Regions from separate parts of the Paenibacillus sp. y28 genome, predicted to be linked through region 3. Evidence: predicted binding sites of a transcription regulator. Region 3 holds the regulator's gene; each other region holds the start of a gene.
The links. The regulator LexA, encoded in region 3, represses DNA repair genes until DNA is damaged. The targets are predictions, from matches to a motif close to CGAACATATGTTCG.

Region 1: the regulator LexA is predicted to act here: its motif matches at 2,047-2,060, upstream of uvrB (excinuclease ABC subunit UvrB).
Region 2: the regulator LexA is predicted to act here: its motif matches at 1,696-1,709, upstream of WBG83_RS17245 (DNA polymerase IV).

What each region holds. Positions count from the first base shown of each region.
Region 1 is NZ_JBBBNV010000007.1:34,841-42,656, forward strand. Features, by position in the region: gene uvrB (excinuclease ABC subunit UvrB) at 1-1,932, opposite strand, end outside; gene WBG83_RS07970 (flagellar motor protein) at 2,160-2,957, shown strand; gene WBG83_RS07975 (flagellar motor protein MotB) at 2,941-3,696, shown strand; gene WBG83_RS07980 (PDZ domain-containing protein) at 3,773-5,065, opposite strand; gene WBG83_RS07985 (S41 family peptidase) at 5,214-6,653, opposite strand; gene WBG83_RS07990 (murein hydrolase activator EnvC family protein) at 6,794-7,816, opposite strand, start outside.
Region 2 is NZ_JBBBNV010000024.1:17,806-25,621, reverse strand. Features, by position in the region: gene cimA (citramalate synthase) at 1-1,524, opposite strand, end outside; gene WBG83_RS17245 (DNA polymerase IV) at 1,781-3,079, shown strand; gene WBG83_RS17240 (ferredoxin) at 3,283-3,516, shown strand; gene WBG83_RS17235 (CHASE2 domain-containing protein) at 3,713-5,509, opposite strand; gene WBG83_RS17230 (FecR family protein) at 5,862-7,816, shown strand, end outside.
Region 3 is NZ_JBBBNV010000001.1:316,367-324,182, forward strand. Features, by position in the region: gene WBG83_RS01350 (1,2-dihydroxy-3-keto-5-methylthiopentene dioxygenase) at 449-991, shown strand; gene WBG83_RS01355 (hypothetical protein) at 1,036-1,410, shown strand; gene WBG83_RS01360 (HAD family hydrolase) at 1,433-2,230, opposite strand; gene WBG83_RS01365 (hypothetical protein) at 2,290-2,808, opposite strand; gene WBG83_RS01370 (DUF896 domain-containing protein) at 2,893-3,078, opposite strand; gene WBG83_RS01375 (LysM peptidoglycan-binding domain-containing protein) at 3,182-3,559, opposite strand; gene lexA (transcriptional repressor LexA) at 3,773-4,399, shown strand; gene glnA (type I glutamate--ammonia ligase) at 4,869-6,197, opposite strand; gene WBG83_RS01390 (MerR family transcriptional regulator) at 6,328-6,735, opposite strand; gene WBG83_RS01395 (methionine gamma-lyase family protein) at 6,826-7,816, opposite strand, start outside.

The DNA.
Region 1 (7,816 bases), on a different contig from region 3:
CATTTCCGCTTCCAACCGTTCGATAACCGACTTGCGGTCCTTCCTCGACATCTTCGAGCCCTTCAGATCGGTCAGGTAGTCGGACTTCTGTTCCGCTACCTTCGTCGCTTCGATGACATCCCGCACTTTTTTGCGAATCGTCTGCGGCGTAATCCCGTGCTTTTCATTATGCGCAAGCTGTATCGTCCGGCGCCGTTCGGTTTCACGAATCGCCTTGTCCATTGAGTCGGTTATTTTATCCCCGTACATGATAACACGTCCGTCAGCATTACGAGCCGCCCGGCCGATCGTCTGAATAAGAGAACGCTCTGCACGCAGAAACCCTTCCTTATCCGCATCCAGAATAGCGACCAGCGAAACCTCGGGCAAATCAAGTCCTTCCCTCAGCAGGTTGATGCCGACCAGGACGTGGAATGTGCCAAGCCGCAAATCCCGCAAAATCTGCATCCGCTCCAGTGTCTTAATCTCGGAATGCATATAACGGACCTTAATTCCGACGTCCTTCAAATAATCGGTTAAATCCTCGGCCATTTTTTTGGTCAAGGTGGTAACGAGCACCCGTTCGTCCTTCGCCACCCGCTCATTAATTTCGCCTATCAGATCATCGATTTGACCTTTTGTCGGACGCACCTCAATAATCGGATCAACAAGTCCGGTCGGTCGTATAATCTGCTGTACCATGTCTGGGCAATGCTCCAGCTCATATGGTCCCGGAGTGGCCGAGACGTATATCATTTGGGTCGCCTTCTGCTCGAATTCCTCGAATCGGAGCGGTCGGTTGTCCAGCGCCGATGGAAGCCGGAAGCCATGTTCAACGAGCACTTCCTTGCGCGCCCGGTCCCCGTTGTACATCGCCCTTATTTGAGGCAGCGTCACGTGGGACTCATCAATAACAATCAGCATGTCGTCCGGAAAATAATCAAACAGCGTATACGGCGTCGCTCCTCGCTCGCGGAATGTCAGCGGTCCGGAATAGTTCTCGATCCCGGAGCAGAAGCCGACCTCCAGCATCATCTCAATGTCATACCGGGTACGCTGCTCCAGCCGCTGCGCCTCCAGCAGCTTGCCGTTCTCTCGCAGCTCCGCAAGGCGTTCCTCCAATTCCTTCTCGATGTTCACCACCGCCAGCTTCATTCTGTCCTGGTGGGTTACAAAGTGGGACGCAGGGAAGATGGATACATGATCACGTTCACCCAAAATCTCGCCTGTCAGAACATCAATCTCGGTAATCCGCTCAATCTCATCCCCGAACAGCTCCACCCGAATGGCTTGTTCTCCGTGGGAGGCCGGGAAAATTTCGATAACATCGCCCCGCACACGGAACGTACCGCGGATGAAATTGATGTCGTTGCGCTGGTACTGAATGTCCACCAGCTTGTGCAAAATCTCGTTGCGAGGCTTTTCCATTCCAGTGCGCAAAGACAGCACTAAATCCCGGTACTCCGACGGAGAACCGAGACCGTAAATACAGGAGACGGAAGCAACGATAATAACGTCCCGCCGTTCAAATAACGAGCTGGTGGCCGAGTGGCGCAGCTTATCAATCTCATCGTTAATGCTGGAATCTTTCTCTATATAGGTGTCCGATGAAGCAATGTACGCTTCCGGCTGGTAGTAATCATAGTAGCTGACAAAGTACGACACCGCATTATTTGGGAAAAACTCCTGGAACTCGCTGCAGAGCTGAGCCGCGAGCGTCTTGTTATGAGCAATGACCAATGTCGGCCGGTTTAAGCGGGCGATCGTTTGGGCGATCGTAAATGTTTTCCCCGTCCCTGTCGCACCAAGCAGGGTTTGATGCTTCTTCCCGGCTGCGATGCCCGCCGTCAGCTCATCAATAGCCTTCGGCTGGTCACCCTGGGGCGCGAACTCGGAAACGAGCTCAAAGCCTTTACTGCTTACTACAATGTCGCTCTTTTCATGCTCACTCATAAATTCCCACCTATCGTTCGGGATAATGTATGACCATTGACTTAAGTTCTACAAAATTTATAATAATTATGGCGTTAAATTCCGATATAAGTCATGATAACCTGTTCATCTGTGCGAATGCTTGTTCCCCTTGATATTATACCTTTTTTGTCAATACGTTGCAAATGAAGATTTCGCCCGAAGCCGTTTTTTTTTAGTTCCACTATATAGGATGGAGTGAATATTTCTTGGATATCACCACCTGGATTGGCATTATTATCGGGCTTACCGCCTTAGTTGGCGGCTATTTGCTCGAAGGGGGGCATATTAACGGACTTCTTGTCGGGACCGCCGCCCTCATCGTATTTGGAGGCACGATCGGTGCTGTTATTGTCAGTTTTCCCAAAAAACAGCTGCGTCAACTCCCCAAAGCATTATCCATTGCATTTCGTGAAAAGCAGCGCGACCCGGACAAAATCATCCAAGAAATTGTAGATATGGCGACAACCGCGCGCCGGGCAGGCGTTCTTTCGCTGGAAAGCCGGGCCATGGAGCACGAGGACCCTTTTTTGCGTAAAGGGCTCACGATGATTGTAGACGGCACCGATCCCGAGCTGACTAAACAAATTTTGGAGCTCGACATGGATGCAGTAGAAAAAAACTACAGCAACCTGGCCAAAATATTCGAATCCGCCGGCGGCTATGCCCCTACAATGGGGATTATCGGAACCGTGATGGGGCTGGTGCACGTGCTCAGCAACCTCGCTGATCCGGCTTCCTTGGCTGGTTCAATCGCTACGGCCTTTACCGCTACATTATACGGTGTGGCCAGCGCGAATATCATTTACTTGCCGATTGCCGCCAAAATCAAGCAGCGCAGCGAAGAACAGACGATTGAAATGGAAATGATGCTGGAAGGTATACTGGCTCTTCAAGCCGGGGAAAACCCGCAGCTCATCCGGATGAAATTAACCTCCTTCCTTCCCGGAGAACTGACAGGCCCGGCCAAGCAGGAGAAAGGAACCGACGATGGCGAGGCGGCGTAGAACAACAGATCACGGCCCCAACCATGAACGGTGGCTTATTACGTATGCAGACCTGATTACGCTGCTGCTCATTTTTTTCGTCATCCTCTATTCCGTCAGCAAGATCGATGCAAATCAATATGATTCCTTGGCCCAATCGCTGCAATTCCAATTTAACAAAAATGACAGCCTTCTGGAGGCCGGGTCAGGGCTTAATGGCAGCATGAATCCGTCTCCAAAGACGGACCAGGAGGCTGCGGACAAGGAGCGTGCAGAGCAAGAGGCTCGCGAGGCGCAGGAGCAGAAGCTTCAGGATGCATTAAAAATCATAAACGACTATATCTCGGAGAACCATCTGGAAGCCGAGGTATCCGTCCGGGATACGGAGAAAGGCATTTCCATTACCCTGAAGGACTTGTTTCTCTTCGATCTCGGCAAAGCCGACTTGAAGCCGGCGGCATCCCCTATTCTTGAGCAGCTCGCGGCGCTTGTTCCGAAGCTTGACAGCAAAATAAGCATCGAAGGCCATACCGACAACCTGCCACTGGCTACGGGCGCGCTTTACAAGGACAACTGGGGACTTTCCGGAGCCCGCTCCCTTTCCGTGCTGCGATACTTTGTCGAAACCGCCAAGCTGGATTCCAGCCAATTTATTTTTACCGGCTACGCCGATACCCGGCCAGTCGCCCCGAACGATACGGAAGAGAACCGCACCAAAAACCGGCGGGTGGAGATCGTCGTCCTGCGCAGCTCCCCATAAGCCGGACATCCGCAAACAAGGGCTTCGTCTTGGTTTCCAAGACGAAGCCCTCTTTTTCAATGGACCGCAAAAGCCTTTACATCGATTTGGAATTTCGCTTCAACCCGGAAAGTCTTTTTTTCAGGAAGGCGAAGACACTAGGCTCCTCAAATTCGGCATAAAACGGCACCTGCTCATCCGGAGCCAGCAGAATACCCAGCTGATGATGCTCGCCGGCATAAACCGCCCGCTGGACAAACTTGGTATGGCCGGCCAAATTAAGCACCTCCAGCTTGCTGAATGCCGAATTTTGCTGCAGAGCCAAATGAAGATCCTCTTTTCGCCGGACTCTGTGCCCATTGGCCTTCTCGATAATTTCCCCGGCCAGGAGCCCCATCTCCTCCGCCGGGCTGCCGGGCAGCACAGCCAATATTTTGAGACCCCGGGCGTCATGCACAAAGAGCGGGCTCTGCTCTCGCTCCTCCCACTTGCTGTAGGCAATCATCAGCTCATGCAGCAGCACGGTCAGCAAGGACGCTCCTATCGTAAATAACGGCTGGACCTGCACCAGACCCGATAAGCCAAGCACAATCATACCGTACACGAACAGCAGCCGGGCACTTTTTCGGGCTTTGATTTGCGGCAGACGGGTAACCGTCCGCTCCGCAAAGCCGATGACAACCGGGAAAGCAACGAATGCCCAGCCCTGTGACCATAAGCCGGACCCGAACAACGGCTCCCAGGGGAGCGAAGATACAGCCCCCGGCAGGGGCACCAGCAAAAACAACGGAACCGGCCACCAGCCCTGCAGTGTATATCCGCCGACAATTTTCCCCCGTTTCCCGGAGAAAAACAGCGGACTGGCCGTCTTTGCCCCCTGCAAACGAACCAATAGCGCCTCTGCCAAGTGCAGCAGCGCCGCCAGCGCCAGCAAAGACGGAACGTGCAGCCTCTCCAGCGGCCCGGTCAACCAGAGCCAGGAGGGAGAGGCCGCCCACTGCGGCAATAAGCCTACCAAAGCATGGAGAACACCAAGCAGACCGGCCGCATAAGCCATACAGAGAAACCGGATTTTCAAAAGCACCAGCACGATGGCAGCTCCCCAGAGCAGCAGCACGGCCTCCGGCTGCAAGACAGCCCCGAGGTACGCCATTGGAAGCGATACCGCCACGCCAGCCAAGGCGCCCCACAAAATGGTTCGCCACGTTTCGGCCACCAAAGAGTGAAGCTTGGTGGCGAACAGCTTCCGTTCAAAGAAAATTTGCCGCCTGTATTTCAGGATAATCAGCAGCAACCCGATATAATAAAACGGCTGCGTCAGCAGCTGAAAGAACGCAAAGAGCACGCGCCATAACAAATCCAGAGCCAAATCCATATCGTTTTCGATCACCCCGCGTCGGCATCATATCCTATGAAGGATGACACCCTCATTTAACCAAGAAAAAAAGAAGGCGGATAAATCAGCCTTCTTTACGTATTCGACAGTACCGCCTTGTAATCCTGCCGTATTCAGCTTTTTCCGGCCGGGACCGTCCTGATTATTTCACCAAGCCTTGCACTACCTTCAAGGCTTCCTTCAGCTGCAGGTCGTTCTTCGGATTGCGGATTTCCTTATACACCGCTTCCTCGATTTTTTGCGCTGTCTGTGCGTCGACTTCCCCGTTCATTGGCAAATTGTTCAGCCGCTGGAAGGCTTTGACCGCCAGCTCGGTTTTATCGTTGAAATAACCGTCCGTACGGCCGGGCTTGAGTCCAAGCCCATCCAGCATAACCTGCAGATTCTTGACATCGTCGCCGGTCATGTCCAGCTTGAGGGTCGTTTTTTTCGTCATCGGCACAGCCTTGAACATCGAAGGCTGCTCGACCTCCACATCAGGCGCGATCCCTTTTTTGTGGATCCAGTTCCCATTTGGCGTCAGCCATTTGTACACGGTCATCTTGATGTTGCTGCCGTCGCCCATTTCCTTCTCGAACGTCACCTGAACGGTGCCCTTCCCATAGCTCGTTTGGCCGACCAGCGTGGCGCCCGCCGATTCCTTCAGCGCACCGGCCAGTATCTCCGAAGCGCTGGCGCTTCCGCCATTAATCAGTACGACAATCGGATATGTTTTGCCGGTCCCTTTGGACAGCTCCGGCTTTTTGTTGCCATCCCGATCCTCGATTTGCAGAATTGGCTTTCCGCTCGCTACAAACGGCTCGGCGATTTCCACTACTGCAGGCAGCAAGCCGCCCGGATCGTTGCGCACGTCAATAATGAGCCCTTTCATTCCTTTAGCTTCCAAGGCTTTCAGCTCTTCCTTGAACCGTTTGGCCGTAAACTGGACGAATTGGCTGACATCAATCTTCCCGATATTGCCCTCCAGCATCTCGGAGGACACCGTCTCGATTGGAATGTCGTCACGCACGACAATAATTTGCACCGGCTCGCCGGAGCCCGATCGCAGCACTTCCAGCTTGGCCTGCGTGCCCTTCGCCCCGCGAATTTTGGCGACGGCCTCATTCAGCTTCAGTCCGTCCAGCTTCTCCCCGTTGACCGAGAGAATAACATCCCCTGCGATGATACCGGCTTTTTCCGCAGGCGATCCCTTAATCGGAGATACAATGGTTACTTTGCCTTCTTCAAGCGATACCTCCGCGCCAATGCCCTGGAAAGAGGATTCGAGCGTCTCCTCAAACATTTGGGCTTCCTTTTGGTCCATGTACACGGAGAAAGGGTCTTCCAGTGCCGACAGCATCCCGTTAACAGCACCGTTAATGATCTTCTCGCTGTCAACCTGCTGCACATACTTGCTCTGGATTAAATTGTAGGTCGTCTCCAGCTTCTGCAAATCTTTGTTTGCCATTCCTGCGGTTACTCCGCCGCCCTTAGAAGCGAAACTAAGCGGCCCTACGAGCGTTAGAGTCAGCAAACTGCTGGCAAACATCGAGACCAAAATGACGGCGACCCATAGAACAATTTTGCGGCCACGATCCTGCATGTTATCCTAATCCCACCTTCGGCTACTTCCATCCTCATCCGTTCCCATCTAGTATATGACAGGCTTGTACGGATTCATTCCATTTTCTTCCCAAACCGGCTGTTTTCTATATTTTTTACGAAGGAAGACGCCTGCAACGCTTATTTTACAAAAGGCATCGGATCGGTACGATTGCCGTTCTGGCGGACCTCAAAGTGCAGATGGTTCCCGGTTGCCCGCCCGGTCATCCCGACTTCGGCGATTTTGTCGCCTTTCTTGACGGTCTGGCCTTCCTTCACCAAAATACCGCCTTGACGAATATGACCGTACCATGATGTAAGCCCGCTGCCGTGATCAATAACGACCAGGTTTCCATATCCGCCATTGTTGAAGCCGGCATTGATGACAACTCCGCTCTCCGCCGCAATAATCGCGGTGCCTTGAGGCGCCCCGATATCTATCCCGGAGTGATAAGCGTTTGCTTTCGTGAACGGGTCGGTACGATTGCCGAATCCCGATGTGATGGTATAATGTCCGGGCAGCGGCCAGCCCAGCTTGCCGCCTTTGTAGTAGTCAATCTTCTGCTTTTGGTTGGCGAGTGCCGACTTCTGCTTGATCAGCTCAACCAGCTGTCTTTCGCTTTCCTCGTCGATCTCCTCATAGGCCTGCTCCTGCTTGCTGAGGGTCTGAACGCGTTTCTTCTTCTCATTCTCCTGAGCGACCATCTGATCCTTGAGACGGCTAGCTTCGGCATACATCACCTGAATGTCTTGTAAGTGCTCTTCAATTTCCTGCTTCTTGGCCTTTACCGTATCCCGATCGACCTTATTCGCTTCAAGCATTTCCTTATCCTGCCCGACGATCGTTTTCAGAGCCTGATACCGGTTGAGAAAATCCGTGAAGCTGTTGGCACTCAGCAGCACGTCCAAATACGAGACCACTCCGTTGGTATACATCAGCCGCACTCTGGATTTCAGCATTTCATCACGGGATTCAACCCGCTGCTGCGCCTCATCCAGCTGCTTGCCCGCGTCCTTCAGCTTGACGGTCGTATCATCAATTTTGCCATCCAGCTCATGAATTCGGAACGTCTGCTCATCAATTTGCTTCACCAGCTGCTGAATAGAAATCAGCACCTGATTTTTTTCCTGAGTCGTTTTTTTCTTGTCCTCCGCAGCCTTCTT
Region 2 (7,816 bases), on a different contig from region 3:
CTGCCAGCTGGCTTCAATGACGTTGGTGGAGACACCGACTGTGCTCCAGCTGTTGCTGTAATCCGTCGATTCGATCAGGACGCGAACCTTGGCGGCGGTTGCATCCTTTTCATCGATGACACGCACCTTATAGTCTGCCAAGTGCATATTTTTAATATCGGGATAAAATTGCACCAGTGCCTTGCGAAGCGCGTTGTCCAGGGCATTGACCGGCCCGTTGCCTTCCGCTGCCATATACACGGATTCGCCCTTCACGTTTAATTTGACAATTGCTTCGGAAGAGACGCTTTCTTCGCCGGCGGATTTGCCGATAATCATCTTGAAGGATTCCAGCACAAACTTCTCTTCCAGTGTGCCGTAAGCATCCCGCAGCAAAAGCTCCAGAGACGCATCGGCGCCTTCGAACTGATAGCCTTGATGCTCCAGGTCCTTAATGCGCTGGATGACTTCCTTCGTCTTGGCGTTGTCCTGATTGAAATCAAGCTGAAGCTCCTGAGCCTTGAATACGAGGTTGCTTTGACCCGCCAGCTCGGAAACTAGAACACGCTGCTTGTTGCCGACCAGCTCCGGTGTGATGTGCTCGTAGGTTTTGGGATGCTTCAAAATGGCGGAGACGTGGATGCCTCCCTTGTGCGCAAAAGCCGCTGTGCCGACGTATGGCTGGTTGACAGGCATGTGAACGTTGGCGATTTCGTTGACGTAGCGGGAAACGCTGGTCAAGGATTGCAGCTGTTCGTCGCTAATACAGCGGAAGCCGAGCTTAAGCTGCAGGTTAGGGATGATGGAAGACAGATTGGCGTTGCCGCAGCGTTCGCCGAAACCGTTAATGGTACCTTGCACCTGGCGGGCGCCAGCTTGTACCGCTGCAAGGCTGTTCGCAACCCCCAGCTCACAGTCATTGTGGGCATGAATGCCGACCGGAACCTGTACTGCTTTGCGGACAGCGGTGACGATATCGCTGATTTCACCCGGCAGGGAGCCGCCGTTTGTATCACAGAGCACAATCCAGTTGGCGCCGGCTTCTTCGGCTTTGCGGATCGTATCCAGGGCGTATTCCGGGTTGTTTTTGTAGCCGTCGAAGAAATGCTCTCCGTCATAAATGACTTCCAGACCCTTGCTGCGCAAATAGCTGACGGAGTCGTAAATCATTTGCAGGTTTTCTTCCAGTGTAGTCTGGATGGCGGTGTGTACATGGAAATCCCATGATTTCCCAAAAATCGTCGCAACACTGACGCCCGTCTCGATAATACGGTTCAGGTTATCGTCGTTTTCGGGCCGTGTGTTTTTGCGGCGCGTACTGCCGAAGGCGGTAATTTTGGCATGGCTCAGGTTCAATTCCCGAATCCGCTTGAAAAATTCAATATCCTTGTTGTTGCTGCCCGGCCAGCCGCCTTCAATATAATGAACTCCCAGGGCGTCGAGCTTCTGGGCGATTTTGAGCTTGTCTTCCACGGAGAGGCTAATGCCTTCGCCCTGGGTACCGTCCCTGAGGGTTGTGTCGAAAATTTTGACCACATCTGACATAGTGTTGTCCTCCTGTCTCCATCACAAAAAAGCATTACGTTCTATTATACCACTTCTTGGCCGAATGTTGATAGGAAAAATCACAAATCCCCTTGTATTTTTGCTGAATAAAAAAGCGCTGATGTTCCGGCGGTTTATTGCTTGACCTGCCCGCGCAGGGATACTATGCTGGGAATATGTGTTTGCATCTGACGGCAGGCGAGGCCGATTAGAATCGGAACAGGCCGAAATTTCAGGGAACGACGGGTGAGCCGTGATGACCAGATCCAGCTCCAGTGAGCATTATCCGAAAAACGGGAGAGTTATTTTCCATATTGATATGAACGCCTTTTATTGCTCCGTACATGAAGCGGTGGAGCCGGAGAAATACCGCGGCAGGGCGATTGCGGTCGCCGGCAGCGTAGAGCTGCGCCGGGGCATTATTGTGACCTCCTCCTATGCGGCCAGGGCGCGCGGCGTGCGTACAGGCATGCAGGTCCGGCAGGCGGTGAAGCTTTGTCCCGACCTGATTTTGCTGCAGCCCGATTTTGAGCTGTACCGCACCTTCAGCCGCAAGTTTATGCAAATTGTATACAGCTATACCCCGCTTGTTGAAGCGATGTCCATTGATGAATGCTTCGCAGATATTACCGGGTCCAAGCAGTTTGGGGCACCGCTGGAGATTGCCGCCGAAATTCAGCGGCGCATTCGGGACGAGCTGCATTTGCCGTGCTCGATCGGAATAGCGCCAAATAAGCTTTTAGCCAAAATTGCATCCGACCTGAAAAAGCCGAACGGCATGACTGTGCTTCGAAAGCGGGATGTTCCCGTCCTTCTCTGGGACCAGCCGTGCTCTGCGCTTTACGGCATTGGCAGCAAAACGGCGGATAAGCTGAAGAAGCTCCATATTTATACGGTCGGCGAGCTGGCTAAAGCAAATGAGACGCTGCTTGCTTCACATTTCGGCGTGCTCGGTCCGGTGCTGGTCCGCGCGGCGAACGGGATTGACGATTCCCCGGTCGTGAACGAAAAAGAACAAAGCAAATCGATCGGACATACAACGACGCTGCCCAGTGATGTGACTGATGCCGGGGAAGCCAGACGGGTGTTCCTGAATTTGTCTGATCAGGTGACCCGCAGATTGCGCAGGCAGCAGCTGGTGGCCCGTGTTGTTCAAATTACAATCCGCGATCCCGGCATGAAGACGATTACGCGCAGTGTTACCCTGGTCGCTGCTACCAATGAAGCTAACGAGGTTTATCAAGCGGCCTGCAGGTTGTTTGAGCGCCACTGGCCCGAGGGCAAGCCGGCCCGGCTGCTCGGGGTTACCCTGCAGGGGCTGGAGGCCGCAACAACAGCTGTCGTTCAACTGGATTTGTTCGATTATGAGAAGCAGCCGCGCAAAGAAGAACTGACCCGTATTGTCGACAAGCTTCGCGACAAATTCGGTGAAGAAGCCGTGCTGACGGCCGGGATGCTGGGCGATGATCCCTCTGCGCTGATTCGCAACCACAAACGCCGCGGCACTTCCCTGCAGATGGATCATCTGCGCCTGCGCGGACTGGATCAGGAATAGCCGGAAAATCATTTCAGTCTGAAATAAAACGAAACGGATATACTAACTTGCGAGTTCGCAATAATTCCGCCGAGGCATAAGTATCATGCTAAATTGGCATCGGTTTTGGAAATGAAAGGTTTGAACTTTCACAGGTTTTATATTATAGTTTTAGATGAAATAACATCAAACTATCGACTGAAGAGTATAGGGAGGAACTAACAATGGCAAAATATACTTGGGTAGAAAAAGACACCTGTATCGCCTGTGGAGCTTGTGGCGCGACGGCTCCAGACATTTATGATTATGATGATGAAGGTCTTGCCGAAGTTATTTATGAAGCTGACGGCAACAGAGGCGTAACTGAAATTCCGGCGGATCTGTACGATGATTTGCAGGATGCTGCAGACGGCTGCCCGACAGATTCCATCAAAATCGCCGACACCCCTTTCAACTAATACTTCCTTAATCAATATAAGGCCCCTTGCGGATATATCCGGCAAGGGGCCTTATTGTTGTGCGCCCGGCATGGGCGATAACTTGGCGGTGAAAGTCCGCTACAGACTTTATACTTTGCAGCTTTACAAAATGAACCGGGACATGCCGCAGAGTTGGTAAGCATGTCCCGAAATGCGATAAACGACGCCTATTGGCTCAAGGCTGCTTCAAATCCTGAGGCGCCTGCTTGTGTCCCGTTACTTCGTATAAACGGAGCGGGACGGATTTGCCTTTGACTTGCTTTTCTCCGATATAGTTGTATTCGAAGTAGTCTTTGGTTCGTTCATAGGTGGCTTCCGAAACTAAAATTTGATTCGGCTCCGTGTTCGACTCGATCCGGGCGGCCGTGTTCACGTTGTCTCCGATTGCCGTGTAATCGACACGCAAATAGGAGCCGATATTCCCGACAACGACATTCCCGGAGTTTACGCCGATGCCGACTGCAATGTTCACATGATGCTTCTTTTTGATATCTTCGCGTACTTGAATCATTCCCTGCTGAATATCGTAGGCGGTTTTTACGGCCCGATACTCGTGGTACGGAACATCCAGCGGGGCGTTGAACAGCAGCATGGCGGCGTCTCCGATAAATTTGTCGATGGTGCCTTTATTTTGCAAGGTTTGCTCGGTGATTAAGTTAAACATCATGTTCAAGAAGTCGACAATCTCTTCCGGAGTCAATTTCTCCGATAACGGCGTGAAGCCTCGGATATCAAGGAATAGGATGGACAAATCCCGGTTGATGCCCCCAAGCTGAATTTCCTGTCCGTGCCGGGCAATTTCTTTCACCAGATCCGGCGAGATGTAGCGGCCAAACTGCTTGGTAATGTAATTTTTTTGCTTCGTTTCAAAGTATGTTTTCATCGCAAGATTAACGAGGAATGAAATCAGCGCCGCAAGGGTTGGATAAATAACGTCAACGACTTGGCCTGTCGCAGAGAAAATGAAAAATTGGCCGGTGAACAAAATCAGAATCAGAACGAAAAATAGCAGGACCGAAAATGTGGATCGGAGTCTCCAGGCAGCCAGGCCCACAAGCAGCATCATAGCCGCCATCAACAGCAGGCTGACCTTGTCCACAGCAGGGAACACTGCCTTATCGTTCAGCAGCTGCGATGTGATATTGGCATGGGCATACACGAGATTCATATGGGTTTCAATAGGGGTCGTGCCTTCGTCGTTGCCTGCTCCGGTATAGCCCACAAATACAACCCGATCCTTGAAGAAGCTGGCCGGGACCTCGCCCCGCAGTACTTTGCCCATGGATACGTAGTTAAAATCCTTGGATTTGGCGTCAAAGCGGATGAAAATTTCCTTTTGCGGGCTGTAATTCAAGTAGTGATTGACGTCGTATCCGGCCATCTTGGCGGCTTTGAAGGCCAGAGAATCAATCGGTCCTTCTGGCGTGTTGAGCTGCAGCCATGTACGGCGGATAACCCCGTCGCTGTCGATGGAACGATTGATGTGGCCGGTCTGCGTCACTTTGGCAATAGCCGGAATCGGCTTTTCCAGGCTGCGGGCCATAATCATGTCATCTTTGCTGCCGCGCGTGCTGCGGTTGAACTCGTCCTCGGTGACGGCGTAGGAAGGAATAATAATGTTCTTGTACTTGGCAAGTGTTTCCGCGAGTGCTTGATCGCTGGCCGGATTGCTTTCGGTGCTGAACGTAATATCGAAGGCAATGACCTTGGCGCCGGCCTTTTCCATCGTATCGATGACGGAAATGTATACCTTGCGGTCAAACGGGAACGTGCCGATTTCTTTCAGGGAGGCGTCGTCGATACCGACCACCACAATGTCCTCATGCGGCTCCTGCGACATCGTCCATTGGGTATTGTAGTCGAACAGGGCATTGCGCAGCACCTGCAGGGTATCCAGCTGATACAGAAGAAAGCTCAGCAGGATGACGGCGGCATTACCAATAAGTACCGTTTGTAACCAACCTTTTTTCAATAGAAACACACCTTTTATCTCATTATTGTGGTTGAAATGCGGGCCTTTACACACAGGAATATAGTAGCGTAATTTGACACGGCCCACAATATGGAATTTGTGTGTTTTGTCGAGGAATATCGTGATTTTTCGTGTTTTATTACAAAAAGAAAGAATTGTCATTTGTACAGGGTCAAAGTAAAATGAAGGAGGGCTACAACGAATGGAGAGGGGTTTTGCAGTGGTTAGCAAGCAAGCGCGATACATAACACGTTCATCATTGTCTATGATCCTATGTTTTTTATTGCTATTTAGCATATTGTCAGTTTTCCTGCCGAGGCCGGCTGAGGCGAAATCGTCGAGAACTGCCCAGGTGACGGATGTCGGAGGAACGGTGCTGGTGACGAAATCCGGCGGCTCGAAATCCTATGACGCTTTTGTGGATATGTATTTGAATGAGGGCGATCATTTGTCCACCGGATCAGATTCATATGTCGTGCTCAAGGTCGTAGACAAGGGCGACGAGGTTACGATCGGCGCCGATACGGAGCTGTACATCTCCAGTCTGACCGAGGACGGGGGAACAAAATCCAAATTCAGCCTCTGGGCCGGCTCTGTCTGGTCCAAGGTAAAAAAAGCCGTCTCGGATGATGACGAGTATGAGGTGGACACGCCGACCGCCGTGATGGGCGTGAAGGGAACACACCTGCTGACGGTCATGGATCCGAGAACCGGGCGAATGATCACGACCGTGTTCTCCGGTGTCGTTGAGACAACCCCGCCGGGCTCCTCCACAGGGCAGGAGGGCAATGAGGCCCAGGTTTATCCGGCACAGCAAATTGCCGTCGACCCGCGTGTAGGCGGCCCCGATTATCCTTCGGATGTGTCCGTTATCGATCCGGATACCCTGTTGAGAGATGTGTCTCCCGAGGTGCTGAAGGCTATATTCAAAAACGCGGCCGACATTAATTCGGAGAATGACCGTCTGATGGAGCTCAAAAGGAAGGAGCTTGAGGAGCAGCAGCCTGGAGCAGGGCTGAAAACATTTCAAATCGGAACTGCGGAGGATCTGAATCGGGTACAGCAAAATTTAAACCGGTTCATCAGCGACATCGCCAAACGCGCGCAGGAGCAGCGCATTGTCGATGAAAGCACTCTGCAAAAAATGATTGACGATGCAAATGCCAGCATTACGGAGGCAAATAAAAAGATTGATTTGGATGCGGTCACTACACTGGACAAAAGCGCTGGATTCGACCCCGAGTACTACAGCAGGCTGCAGCAAAAAAAGTCCGAGGAGGAAGCCAGGGCGCGCCAGCTTGATGAACAGCAGAAGGCGGAGGAGGACCGTCTGAAGCAGACGTATGCCGGCCTGCTCGGAAGGCTGGCGGATCAGCAGAAGCGTCTGGCGGATCTAAACCGTCAGGCGGAACAAAAACTGCAGCAGGAAGCGGAGCAGGCGTACACCGAGCAGCTCACCTCAGAAGAGAAGGAGCGCTTCCGGAAGGATGTTGATAAGGCCGAAAGCTCCAAAACGCAGACCTCTGGCTCCGGCACCGCAGCAAGCGGCAGCAAGGGGAACAACGGCAGCAAGAAGCCGGCAGAGCCGGTGGTGGTATCCCCGACGGGCGCAGTTGTAACGACTGCGGCTGCATACACCCTGCAGCTTACAGCGCCGCTCAACAGCCAGATTATTATTTATAAAGGCGGTACGGCGGTGAGCACGACCGCAGTAACTACCGCCAGCACAGTAGATGTGACTGTAGATTTGCAGGACGGGGAAAACTTGTTCTCAGCCCGCACCCTGCTGCGCGGAGTTCTCAGTGACGCGGTAACGATTCCGCTGATTACCAAGAATCAGGTCGGCACGCCTGTGTTTACGGAAACGTCCGTATCGTCAAGCCATAAGCAGGTGACGATCACGTATCCGGAGGGGGCGATCGTGAAGCAGTACAAGCTGGATCAGGAGGCGTACCGTGAGTACACGGGCCCGATTAGCTTGTATGGCGACACGACAGTCTATGCCAGGTCACAGGATGCTGCAGGAATGTGGACCGCGGAGGCCAGTCTTCATGTCACCTTCGACGATACGAGCAAGGCTTCTGTAGAAGCGCCGGAGACGGTGACGATCGGCCAGCCCTTCCAGCTTCAAGTGAACCTGAAGGATATTTCTCTATATGCGGCCGAAGTTCATGTGCTGTATAATGACGCTGATTTTACGCTTGATAAAACAGGGATTAGCTCGGCTGTCTTCAATGCGGTTCCTCATGTGGCGACGGTCCGTCAGGATACGTCGGCTGGAGCCAGCGGGGTACAGCGCGAGGTTAC
Region 3 (7,816 bases):
GGCTTCCGCTGCAGCTTTGATTAGCCGTCCCAATCAGCTCTAAACAGCGAATGCTTCAAGCTGCCCCGCTCTATTCTGTTCTTCAATCTTTATTGTGATTACAACCCTCATGCGACATGCGACGCCACACTGCGCACCGGGATCTGCACGCATAGAACTCGACGCATTTCATGAAAGCAGCAATACGCCGATCGCGCTGTCCCCCCTGGTGGTGATTTCTAACGTCATAACGAATTTACCGGGGCTTTATCGACATCCTGTTGCCGGTAATCGTCCAGATTAAACTGGTTCTTCTCCTAAAGTAAATTCGTTCGTTTTCATTGTAAAATCGCGCTGCAAGCTTAAGTATATTTTTAAATATGCTAATCGACAACAACCCGTTTTTACACTATAATCAAAGTAGACTAGTTATACTATACATTTCCGATTGGAAAGAGAGGAATTATCCATGGCTGAAATTCGCATTCGCAATACAAATGAGCGCATCACCGGTGAAGCTGAGGTAAGAGCGTTCCTGCAAAAACACGAGGTATTGTATGAACATTGGGACCCAAGCAAGCTGCCTGCAGAATTGCAAGAGAAATTCGTTCTGACCGACGAAGAAAAGCAGCAAATTTTATCAACCTTTGATGCGGAAATCCGCGATCTGGCTGCGCGCCGCGGTTACCGTACATGGGACCTCATCTCCTTGTCCGACGCCACGCCGAACCTGGAAGAGCTGCTTAAAAAATTCGAACAGGTGCACACGCACACGGAAGATGAAGTTCGTGCGATTACTGCCGGCAAAGGCATCTTCGTAATTAAAGGCTCTGAAGAAGTGGGATATTTTGATGTTGAGCTGACAGCTGGTGACGTTATCTCCGTTCCGGAAGGCTTTGCACACTTCTTCACCTTGATGGAAAACCGTAAAATCGTCGCAGTCCGCTTGTTTATCGAAACTGAGGGCTGGATTGCTCACCCGTTCGAAGACCCAACGTTCCAAAAAGCGTAAGGCCGTCTAACACCTGACGTCATCTGGGCAGCAGTTAGCTGTACATGACGTACGCTGCTTTGAATCAGGCTGGCCGGTGTCATGAAAAGCGCGCCGAACATTCGGAATTACGAGCACGGCACGGAAAAGAACAAAAACCCGATCCGCTTGCAGCGGATCGGGTTTTTGTTGAATACGCCAGACTTATTCAATGGCGCCACAACGCGTGCTTGCCGGCTGCTTCTAGCTGCCACGCTCATGCCAAGCCGCTCGTTTCAAGCCGTATTCATGTGAACAAGCAGCCCTTTTGTCATCAAGGTCAAGCGGAAGACCGTCTGATTTCTACACCGAAATACCGACGTTTGGTGCTTGATCATCATTACATGACGCCACATCGGACAGCTATTGGCCTGATCTTGCCATTCCAGACCTGGAACTGAAGGCGCTAACCGCCGGTTACGCTTAGGCCAAGGACTCAATAATGCCGAACAGCTCAGACAAGTGTTTAACTTCATATGCCGGAACAATTTCATCCGAACGCTGTGCGCCGTGACGATTGACCCAAACAGAATGCATTCCAACGCTATTAGAACCAAGAATATCCGTGGTCAGCTTGTCCCCTACCATTAAGCCTTCTTCCGGAGTAATTTGCAGCAGGTTCATAGCATGATAAAAAATGGACGTATCCGGCTTCCCTCTGCCAAACTCCCCGGAGATGATAATGTGGTCAAAGTAAGGCGCAAGCTCAGGCACGCCGGCCAGCTTTTCCTTCTGCAAATCAGGCGAACCATTCGTAAGCAGGAGCAGCTTCACTTTTCCCTTCAAAGCGTTAAGGACTTGGAATGTCTCTTCCTCGTATATGTAAGGGCGTTTACGGCGTTCTGCCGGAAACATCTCAGCCAGCTTCGAAGCCAGCTCGCGGTTGTCCGTACCGAGGGCTTTTAAACCGCGGTACCAGGATTCTTCGCGGTACACCGGAGCAAGCTTGCGCAGCTTCCAGAATTCCTCCTGATCCCCTTCGGCAAAATTTGCCCACAGCCCTTCAAACGGGTTAATCCCGATCATTTTCGTAAATGGAAAGGTTTCGTACGACTCATACAGCGCGCGCGCTTCCTTACGTACGCTCTCTTCCAAAGCAACCGCATTTAAGCCTGTTTCTGCGCTTCCCGTCTGACAAGTGGCTTCAAAGGCTTCTTTTACACTTCGGTCATCCCACAGCAGGGTGTCATCCAAGTCAAATAATACTGCTTTAATTGCCATTGTAGCTTAATCCCCTTTTGATTGTTTCAGTTCATGATGGACATAAACATGATGTCATATTATTTTGTTACTTCCGATACTTCAATGTGATTTCGCTCTGCAAACTCGCGCAAATCCTCCGTCATGCGTTGAACAGGAAACAGGTTGAAAGGCTTGCTGAACACCCAGCGCTGACCTTTTCCTGCCGGTTCAATCTGAACGTAGCTTGGCGCAAGCACAATTTTGGCTACTTCTGAAGCTTCAATCCGTTTTTCCCGGTTCCATCGACGTGTCGCAAGGAACGCCTTGCCGATTTTCAAATAAGGACGTTTCAGGAAAAAGATAAACAAACCAAGTAAAAAGTAGGCGATAACCGTAAACCAATACCAGCCATCCTGCAGTTCCGTTCCGACGTAGGCTACAAACATGAATAAGGAGACCCCCCACAGCAATACGCTGTAAAGAATACTCCTTCCCCGATGGATAATTCCCCCGTCCGCAGCTTTGCCGCTTTGGATCGCCTGCTGGCCTGATTTACCGCGCACTTTATTGACTTGCTTTGTATTTTTTTGAACCATTCGTTCCCACTTGCGAGACATACCGTTCCCCTTTCACTGCGTTCATTGCTTCCCTTAAAGCGCTGCCTTTTTGCTGAAAGGCCCTAGAAATCCTTAACCACAGTCTTAATGCGGCTTGACATCATCAACAATTTCAATGTTGTCCAGCTGATTCTTTAACGATTGCCGGATGCCCGCCAAGTACTGGCGGCGCAAATCATCCCGCTCAGCAAGCTCTTCTTTGGTAAGTCCTGTTGTTTTGGCTTTTCGGGCCAATTCATTAATACGTGCGATCTTTTGGTCATCAATCATTGGCTTCCTCCGTTACACAAGATATACCTTCTTACTCTGACATGCCGCAGCGCTGCTTGTCAAGTTTTCTACCCGTGTAAGCCGTACTTCTTGTGCTTTCGTTTCAAAATGGAAGAACAAGCGTTTGTCCGATAGTTATTGTGCTTCCCTTCAGCTTGTTGATGCGCTTCAGATGATACACGCTTTCCCGGATATCCGCATCCTTCGGACCGTATTCCCGGGCAATCGACCAGAGCGTATCTCCCGCCGCCACAATCACTGCTTTTGAATGTCCATGGGGTGTGGCGTGTCCGTTCTTATCTGTATCTGAAGCCTCGCCGGGAGCTTCTTCCTGCACCTGCTCCACCGTATCGGACTGCGCCTCTCCGCTTTCACCGTACGCCTGCACGAGCGCCCCGCACAAAAAGCTGAGCCCTATCATGCAAATAAAGAAAATAACCTTCAGAATATGTTTATTACGCTGTGCGTTTATGTGTTCCATTTCGCTCACTCCAAACAAGTGTTCTTATTAACTCTTGTACATATCCTAACAAGAACACTTGTTTCCGTCAATATAGTTACGAACATATTTTCGCATTTTATTTCACGTTTTTGGCGCGTTTAAAACACTTTCTACTTATTAGAACTTATGTTTGTACGAACTCCGGTTCTGTGGTATACTTTGGATATAGTACATATGTTTGGGGAGATGGCTATGGGTAAAATATCAAACCGTCAACAAGCGATTCTTGATTTTATTAAGAACGAAGTACGCGAGAAAGGCTATCCGCCCTCCGTTCGTGAAATCGGAGAAGCCGTCGGCCTAGCCTCCAGCTCCACCGTTCACGGACATTTGGACCGCCTTGAGAAGAAGGGACTTATTCGACGCGATCCGACGAAGCCCCGCGCTATCGAAGTGCTGAACAACGATGATGCATTCGGTGACTTTGCCCTCTCCGTTTCTCGAGTGCCGATTCTGGGGAAAGTCGCTGCAGGGCAACCAATTACCGCCGCCGAGAACATCGAGGATTATTTTCCGCTTCCTGCCGATTTTACTCGTGATGAAGAAGTGTTTGTCTTGAATGTTGTCGGGGATAGTATGATTGAGGTCGGCATCCGCAACGGCGATATGGTAATCGTACGCCAGCAAGCCACTGCCAATAACGGGGATATCGTCGTTGCTCTGAATGAGGATGATGAGGCTACCGTCAAGACGTTTTACAAGGAAAAGGACCACATTCGTCTGCAGCCGGAAAATTCAACAATGGAGCCGATTCTTTTGACGCAAGTCACCATTTTAGGTAAAGTCATTGGCTTGTTCCGCGATTTTCGCCGGATGTAGCACATAAACAAGCACAAATAAACAAACACCCGCCAGCATAAATGCCGGTCGGGCGTTTGTTTTGCAAGCAGCGTTAACCTGGAAGTGCTGCATTACCTGTTCATCTATCATTTTTTGGTAGTTTTGTTTGATAGTGTTGTTTCATTATAATTAATGACCAGCACTACCCGCTCTGCTGCCAAGGCGGTGCAACGCTTGATGCGTGTCAATTGCGGAAAGAAGCGCCTCAAAGTAATGGCGTGGTAATCGCGTAGTAATCGCGCCTTGCCTTATCAGGCAGGGCGCTTTATGCTTTTTCCTCTATTCTTGGCATTCCCCTGCCACACTTCCATTTTTTCGGACTGTAAACTAAACCATCGGACTTGAACAAACAGAATCCCCGCCAGCCATCAGCTAGCGGGGATTCCATTTGTTCATCACAATTATCCATGCTTGGAGCTGCTTGTATACACTCCCGACATGAAATGTCTTAATACAGCGTCAAGTATTGGTCACGTTCCCATTGATGCACTTGGGTACGGAATATATCCCATTCAATTTCCTTCAGCTCGTAGAAGTGAGCCAGCGCATGGTCGCCCAGAGCTTCGCAGATGACTTCGTCTGTCAGCAATTCGTCAAGCGCCTGCTTCAGATCGAGCGGCAGGCTTGGAATGCCTTGCTCTTCGCGCTCTTCTTCCGTCATAACGTAGATGTTGCGGTCAGTTGGCGCCGGAAGAGCCATTTTATTCTTGATGCCGTCAAGTCCTGCGAACAGCATAACCGCCAGAGCCAAATACGGATTGGCTGTCGGGTCCGGATTCCGTACTTCAATCCGAGTGCTGAGGCCGCGGGATGCCGGAATACGAACCATCGGGCTGCGGTTGCTGGCAGACCAGGCTACATAGCAAGGCGCTTCATAACCAGGCACAAGGCGCTTATAGGAGTTGACCGTCGGGTTGGTTACCGCTGCAAATGAACGGGCATGCTTCAAAATACCTGCCATAAAGTAACGCGCCGATGCACTCAGGCCGAGACGGTCTTTCTCATCGTAGAACGCATTATCGTTGCCTTTAAAGAGTGAGATGTGGCAGTGCATTCCGGAGCCGTTCATGCCGAACAGCGGCTTCGGCATGAACGTTGCATGAAGGCCATGCTGGCGGGCCACCGTTTTTACTACCAGCTTGAAGGTTTGAATTTGGTCGGCCGCCTTCAAAGCATTGGCATATTTGAAATCGATTTCATGCTGTCCCGGCGCAACCTCGTGGTGAGATGCTTCGATCTCGAAGCCCATTTCTTCCAGTGTGAGCACGATTTCACGACGGCAGTTCTCGCCAAGGTCTGTCGGCGCAAGGTCGAAGTACCCGCCTTGGTCATTCAGCTCATTGGTCGGATTTCCTTTTTCATCGGTTTTGAACAGGAAAAACTCCGGCTCCGGGCCGACATTCATTGCCGTATAGCCCATTTCTTCCGCTTCCTTCAGACAGCGCTTCAAAATTCCGCGCGGATCTCCAGGGAACGGGCGTCCGTCCGGCAAATAAATATCACAAATCAAACGTGCCACGCGATCCTCTGTCACCCATGGGAATACGACCCAAGTATCCAGATCCGGGTACAGGTACATATCGGATTCTTCGATCCGGACATAGCCCTCAATGGAGGAGCCGTCAAACATCATTTTGTTATCAAGCGCTTTCTCCAGCTGGCTGACGGGAATTTCAACGTTTTTAATCGTTCCGAGCAGATCGGTGAACTGCAGGCGAATAAAACGTACGTTTTGTTCTTTGGCAATGCGCATAATATCCTGTTTTGTGTAAGCCAAATGCAACGCCTCCTAGGGTGGATATATTCCTTTATCTAATGCTAGATTGTCGGCCTTATCGCCCTTTATCGCAGGGACGGGCCTGTGTGCGAGCCAAATCGAATGGCGGAGCAATTCGCACGCATACGGTCTAGTGGAAAAACCTCGACAGCTCTCCTTGAATCAGTGAAACCTGGCCCGGCCGTTTACCGGTCAGCAGCTGCTGCTTCAGCATCTTGTGCAGCTGGGAATCCGTCAGCTCCCTGCGCTTCACCTCGGTTTGTTCATTGATGACAGTCGCTTCTTCGGATTCGGCGTCCATTGGCTTGACGACCTGCTTAATCCCGGCGATATTGACGCCTTTTTCAATCAACGCTTTAATTTCCAGCAGCCGTTCAACGTCGTTGAACGAGAACAGACGCTGGTTTCCGGATGTACGGGCCGGAATAATTAATTCATGTTGTTCATAGTATCGAATCTGTCTTGCCGTTAAGTCGGTCAGCTTCATAACAATACCAATCGGGAACAATGCCATATTACGGCGTAAATCGTCACTCATTTGCACCACTCCAAAACTGTGTGATAACTACATTGTAGCGTTATATTTTAAATGTGTCAAGGAATGTCAGGTTTTAAATGTAAGAAATTGTTACATTTGTGATAAAAGCCCGGACCGCTGCATATTCCCCAGCGCTTGAATGATACCGAATTTGACGTGAGAATACGTAAGTCCACCCTGCATATACGCAATGTACGGCTCGCGGATCGGCGCGTCGGCCGACAGCTCCAGACTGCCGCCCTGAATGAAGGTTCCCGCCGCCATAATGACAGGATGCTCATAGCCCGGCATATCCCAAGGCTCAGGAACCACGTGGGAATCCACCGCCGCAGCCATCTGTATCCCTTGTACAAATGCGATCAAATGCTCGGCACAGGTGAAGCGGACGGCTTGAATCAAATCTGTCCGCGGCACCTCCCAGGATGGTGAGGTGGCGAAGCCCAGACTGTCAAATACGCCTGACGCCAGCGTTACGCCTTTGATAGCTTGTCCGACAAAGTGCGGGGCAAGAAACAACCCTTGAAACATGCTGCGCAGCGTGCCCAGCATCGCCCCGACCTCTCCGCCGATGCCCGGGGCAGTCAGGCGGTATGCCGCCAGCTCCACGTAAGGCGATTTACCGGCGATATAACCTCCGGTGAGAGCTATGCCTCCGCCGGGATTTTTGATCAAGGAGCCTGCCATAATATCGACGCCGACCTCCGTCGGCTCCAGCCGCTCTGTAAATTCCCCGTAACAATTATCTACGAATACAATCAGATCGGATCGGATGGACTTCACAAACGCCGTCATTTGTCCGATTTGCTCAACGGTCAGGGACGGACGCCAATCATAGCCGCGGGAACGCTGAATGCCGATGACCTTCGTTTCCGGACGAATGCTAGCCCGTATCGCTTCATAATCAGGGGCTCCCTCCTCGGTTAGCGGCACTTCCCGGTAGCCGACGCCCCAATCCTGCAGCGATCCCGTGCCATCCCCGGGTTTGCCGATAACTTTATGCAGCGTGTCATACGGGCGTCCGGTAATGTACAGCAGCTCGTCTCCCGGGCGCAGCAGCCCGAATAAGGCTGTGCCGATCGTA